Linked DNA regions of Glaciimonas sp. PCH181. The protein of the gene in region 1 interacts with the protein of each later gene in a pairwise test. Links are inferred from orthologs where the notes say so. Each region holds a gene or a part of one and is shown in the gene's direction. Other genes may lie near its edges.

Evidence for each region. The genes of interacting proteins can lie anywhere in the genome.
Region 2: the proteins of cysM (region 1) and accC interact in binary tests that used the Escherichia coli proteins (3 or more experiments, as listed by UniProt). The link is inferred for Glaciimonas sp. PCH181 from one-to-one orthologs.

What each region holds. Positions count from the first base shown.
Region 1 is NZ_PYFP01000002.1:419,922-422,752, reverse strand. What follows is about bases 35-2,802. They hold cysM (cysteine synthase CysM), read left to right. Parts: upstream 35-851; coding sequence 852-1,754; downstream 1,755-2,802. Other genes in these bases: C7W93_RS14920 (DUF1415 domain-containing protein), read right to left, coding at 2,546-2,802; C7W93_RS14925 (hypothetical protein), read right to left, coding at 1,839-2,171; C7W93_RS14935 (helix-hairpin-helix domain-containing protein), read left to right, coding at 274-615. Outside these bases: rfaE1 (D-glycero-beta-D-manno-heptose-7-phosphate kinase), read left to right, coding at 1-22; more of C7W93_RS14920, read right to left, coding at 2,803-2,831. UniProt on the Escherichia coli protein: Two cysteine synthase enzymes are found. Both catalyze the same reaction. Cysteine synthase B can also use thiosulfate in place of sulfide to give cysteine thiosulfonate as a product.
Region 2 is NZ_PYFP01000001.1:2,766,894-2,769,851, forward strand. The notes cover bases 43-2,937. They hold accC (acetyl-CoA carboxylase biotin carboxylase subunit), read left to right. Parts: upstream 43-752; coding sequence 753-2,123; downstream 2,124-2,937. Other genes in these bases: accB (acetyl-CoA carboxylase biotin carboxyl carrier protein), read left to right, coding at 99-551; prmA (50S ribosomal protein L11 methyltransferase), read left to right, coding at 2,132-2,937. In the rest of the region: more of prmA, read left to right, coding at 2,938-2,958. UniProt on the Escherichia coli protein: This protein is a component of the acetyl coenzyme A carboxylase complex; first, biotin carboxylase catalyzes the carboxylation of the carrier protein and then the transcarboxylase transfers the carboxyl group to form malonyl-CoA.

The sequences.
Region 1 (2,831 bases):
GCATGAAGAGCTGTTTGCATAAAATACATAAGAGAAGTCCTATAGTGTGAAGGCAATGCCGGTTCTTTGCGAATTTCCGTTCCTATAATGCCGCAGGTGCATTTGTGCCTGATTCATTTTTAGGATTGACGCAAACCAATCGTTTGACGTTCGCGCCCTTAGCCGTAATGGGCGCGGCGCTTCTGCCCCATAGCATTTGTAGTCGCGGGCAGAAAGAGCGTTGCCGAGGTCCTGAATTTGATGAGTCTCATCACACTAATCAAAAAGGACAGCATGCTTAAGAAATTACTACAAATAACCCTGATGTTAATTGCGACCATGGGCTTGGTCTTTGCGCAAGTTGATGTGAATAAAGCCGATAAGGCCGCGCTGGATAGCGTGAAGGGTGTGGGCGCGGTAACCTCAGAACGTATTCTTGCTGAGCGCACTAAAGGCGGTAATTTTAAAGACTGGTCTGATTTTGAAAAGCGCGTAAAAGGCATCAGCGATAAAAGCGCCGTTAAATTGTCGACGGCAGGTTTGCGCGTAAATGGTCAGCCTAAGTCTGGTGCTGCTGCCCCTGCAGCGAAAGAAGAATCAAAAAAAGCAGCCGATAAAATCCCTGCAAAAAAATAGAAGACCCAATTACCAAGGCATAGAATGATTAATGACTTGGGGCTGGCTGTGGCTTCTATTACTTAAAAGCCCCTTTTACATAAGGGGCTTTTCATTTCCTCCACAACAAAATGCTATTTTTATCGCATTTATGATGACTTCTTTATGTGCATTCTGCAAAGATCGACTGCTGGACGTACGCACAATAATGTCTCATATTAGAATAGGTCTTTTGCCTCCTCTGTAAGCGTAAAACTATGCCATATCTGACTATTGAAGACACGATCGGAAATACCCCGTTAGTACAGCTAAAACGGATTCCGGGAGAAGCTGCCGCGCAACGTAATAATATTATTCTCGGCAAACTAGAGGGCAATAATCCCGCTGGATCCGTCAAAGACCGTCCTGCACTTTCGATGATTAAGCGTGCCGAAGCGCGCGGCGACATCAAGCCGGGCGATACCCTGATTGAAGCGACCAGCGGTAATACCGGTATCGCGTTAGCCATGGCAGCGGCGATGCGCGGTTACAAAATGGTGTTGTTAATGCCAGAAAACCTGAGCGAAGAACGCCGTCAGAGCATGGCTGCTTATGGCGCAAAAATCATTTTGACGCCAAAAACCGGCGGTATGGAATATGCGCGTGATCTTGCGCAAAAAATGGAAAAAGATGGGGAAGGTTTGATTCTTGATCAATTCGCTAATCCTGATAACCCGTTATCGCACTATGAAACGACGGGTCCGGAAATCTGGCGTGACACTGGCGGACGTGTTACACATTTCGTCAGCGCGATGGGAACGACCGGTACGATTATGGGAGTGTCGCGCTTCCTCAAAGAGAAAAGTGAAGCTGTGCAGATCATCGGCGCACAACCGGAAGAAGGTTCACAAATACCCGGCATCAGAAAATGGCCAGAAGCCTACATGCCGACAATTTATGAGCATGCGCGGGTTGATCAAATTGAAGCGGTTAGTCAGTCCGCAGCAGAGCATATGGCGCGCAGAATGGCCAGCGAAGAGGGAATTTTTTGCGGAATATCCGCTGCAGGGGCATGCGAAGTCGCACTTCGGATTTCGCAGCAGGTAGAAAATGCAACGATCGTCTTTATCGTCTGCGATCGCGGTGATCGCTACCTATCGACAGGTGTTTTCCCTGCCTGATCCCTCTTTAATACGCTTGCAGTTTCGCAAGCGTATTAAATAAAATGTGGCAGTGGGAGCAGGGAGGTCGGCGACATACGGCATTTACTTCTGTAGATCTGCCTCGACCTTGTCTTTAGGCTTAAATTGCTTATCGCTGATACGAAATTTCTCACGACGATCACCCATCAATGCGCGTAGCTCACTGATTGTCAGGTTACTGACTTCATGCATGCGAATTAGCAATGAAGCGCCAACTGGCAAGCGATGATGCCGAATTTTGCTGATGACGGGAGGCGCCACTTCTAGCGCACGCGATAACGCTGCATCATTCTTTAAGTGCAGTTTGTCGATAAGCGAGTCAAGCAAATGATTTGGATCGTAAGTTACTTGCTCGTCCAATTTGTTGCTTTTTGGTGCTTCTATCGAGGTATTCATATTCATGAGATTCCATTTATTATGATGTTGAATAGGAAAGGTTTGCGCTGTATTCGGAACGTTGCGCTGTGATAACCTTCGGCTTATTAGCGAAGTTGCAAGTCATGTCATTTTATACCGATTCAGTGTGCTTTTTTCTCATAAAGAAACATCCTGAAACAATTCTAAATGAAAAGTAATAAAAAACCAACAACATTGTGTTTTTATTAATTAACTTTGAACTCTAACAACTTCTGTCAGCTTGGATGATTAATTCTAGTAAAAAGTTGCAAAAACTCAATTTAAAATTGTATTGTTTTGTAGACTACTAGTTAGTAGTCACTTTATTCTTGTTAAGAACATTTTACAACCGCCCTTTTTCGTCCTTCTACGCCTCACTTTGGCAGATTTTTCTCTGTAAACGTTGGGGCTAGTCCAAGATTTTTCCATCCGTCTCGTCCCAGATCATTCAAGGTTTGCATATTTTTTTCAAAGATATCCGCCGCGTCGGGAAAGGCTTCGACTGCCCGATCTATGCTGTCTTCGCGCAACAGGTGCAACGTTGGATAGGGGGAGCGATTTGTGTAATTGGTGATGTCGGTGGCATCGGTGCCCGCAAATTGATAGTCTGGATGGAAGCTGGCTATCTGAATTTCGCCTTCAAGATCTTGCTGTTGCAGC
Region 2 (2,958 bases), on another replicon or contig:
AAATTCGCTATAAATGCGTCGATCTGCCCATTAAAAACAAGAATGGCAGTTATTTCCAATTTAATTTTTTAAAAACATACACTCTGAAGGATGGCATTATGGATTTGAGAAAACTCAAAACGTTAATCGATCTGGTCGCTGAATCGGATATCGAAGAGCTGGAAGTCACCGAGGGTGAAAGTAAAGTCCGCATCGTCAAATCATCGGCATCGCATAATCAAGTTGTCATGATGCAACCGCAAGTTGCCCATCAGGCTGCGCAAATGCAAGTTGCAGCGCCAGTTGCCGCTGCAGTGGAAGTGCCTGCAATCCCAGAAGGTCATATTGTCAAATCGCCAATGGTCGGTACTTTCTACCGTTCTTCAGCGCCCGGCGCGGCAGTATTCGTCGAAGTCGGCTCGGAAATCAAGGAAGGCGAAACCTTGTGCATTATCGAAGCCATGAAATTGCTCAATGAAATCGAATCCGACAAAACCGGCGTAGTAAAGAAAATCCTGGTGGAAAACGGCCAACCAGTTGAATTCGGACAACCTTTGTTTATCATCGGTTAAGTTGACACCAACAGCGAGTTAGTTCGGCCCAGCCGGACAAGCTTGCTGGTAGAAATTACCGGTGGCGAATAGGACGGCAGAGAGCATTGCGCGCAATCGTAGCCAAGATGGCAGCGCTCCCTCACCCCGCCAGCCTAACGCTTAATCTGCTTGAATTTGCTTGAATCTGCTTGACTCTTAGCGACGGAAATACCATTTACTATGTTTGAAAAAATTCTCATCGCCAATCGCGGCGAAATCGCCCTGCGCATACAACGCGCGTGTCGTGAAATGGGCATCAAAACCGTGGTGGTCCATTCAGAAGCCGACCGCGAAGCCAAATACGTGAAGCTGGCCGATGAATCGGTCTGTATCGGCCCGGCGCCGTCAAGCCTGAGTTACCTGAACATGCCTGCGATCATTAGCGCAGCAGAAGTGACCGATGCTGAGGCGATTCATCCCGGCTACGGTTTCTTATCGGAAAACGCCGATTTCGCTGAACGTGTAGAACAATCCGGCTTTGTCTTTATCGGCCCACGTCCAGCGAATATCCGCTTGATGGGCGATAAAGTCTCCGCCAAACAGGCCATGATCCGTGCCGGCGTACCTTGTGTTCCCGGTTCTGAAGGCGCATTGCCGGACGATCCGAAAGAAGTCATCAAGATCGCCCGCAAAATCGGGTATCCGGTCATCATTAAAGCCTCCGGCGGCGGCGGCGGACGCGGCATGCGCGTAGTGCACACAGAAGCAGCGCTGGCAAATGCCGTCACCATGACCAAAACTGAGGCTGGTGCAGCATTTGGCAATCCAGAAGTGTATATGGAGAAATATCTGGAAAATCCACGTCACGTGGAAATCCAGATTCTGGCCGATCAATATAAAAATGCGATCTGGCTAGGCGAACGCGATTGCTCCATGCAACGCCGCCATCAAAAAGTCATCGAGGAAGCCCCAGCACCGGGCATCCCTCGCAAAGTCGTTGAGAAAATTGGCGATCGTTGCGCTGAAGCCTGTCGCAAGATGGACTATCGCGGTGCTGGTACGTTTGAATTTCTTTACGAAAACGGCGAATTCTATTTCATTGAAATGAATACCCGCGTGCAGGTTGAACATCCAATCACTGAAATGATCACCGGTGTCGATATTGTTCAAGAGCAAATTCACATCGCAGCCGGTGAAAAACTGCGTTATCGCCAACGCGATATCCAATTGACCGGCCATTCGATAGAATGCCGTATCAACGCAGAAGACCCCTTCAAGTTCACGCCATCGCCGGGTAAAATCCTGTCATGGCATGCACCGGGCGGCCCTGGCATTCGGGTTGATTCGCACGCCTACGCCGGTTATTACGTCCCGCCGCATTACGATTCGATGATCGGTAAAGTCATTTCATACGGCACCACGCGTGAGCAAGCGATCAAACGCATGCAAATCGCTTTGTCTGAAATGGTGGTCGAAGGTATCAGCACCAACATCCCTCTGCATCGCGAGTTGATGATTGATGCACGCTTCATCGAAGGCGGTACAAACATCCATTATCTAGAGCATAAACTGGCCGAAAGACCAGAATTGCCTAAATCTGAAAAGAAGTAAGGTTGCACATGAGCTGGACCGAAATAGTCATAGAAGTAGCCCGTAATCACGCTGAGGCATTGTCGGATGCGTTGATGGAGGCTGGCGCGTTATCGGTCTCAGTGGAAGACGCCGACGAAGGCACTGCCGCCGAACAACCGTTGTTCGGCGAGCCGGGGATGGAGCCGGAAGCCGCAGCATGGGAACGTAGCCGCGTAGTGGCGCTGAGTGATATCGATGCGGATCATCCCGCCATCGTCAGCGCAGCGGCCCTTGCCTGCGGCCTGGAAACTGCCCCGGTTTATACCTTGCGCGCAGTCGGCGATCAGGATTGGGTTCGTCTCACCCAATCCCAGTTTGCGCCTATCCATATCGGCAAAAATATCTGGGTCGTGCCCAGCTGGCACGATGCACCGGACGCGAATGGCCTGATTCTGGAGCTTGATCCCGGTCTCGCGTTCGGCACCGGCAGTCATCCCACTACACGGTTATGCATGGAATGGCTAGAAAGCCATCTCGGCGAACAAAAGGTCGCCTCCGTACTCGACTATGGTTGCGGATCAGGTATTTTGGCGATGGTGGCTAAAAAACTTGGTGCCGCCAATGTTATCGGTGTGGATATCGACCCGCAGGCGATTGTATCGGCGCACGATAATAGCGCCCGTAATCACTGTGAGATTGCTTACTATCTTCCTGACGAGTTCGTCAGCCTGTCGCCGCAAGGGACTTTCGATATCGTCGTGGCGAATATCTTGTCAGGCCCGCTGAAATTGATGTCGCCAATGTTATGCGCCCGCATTGCGCCGGGCGGCAGTCTGACTTTGTCAGGCGTTTTGGCAGAACAGGCACAGGATGT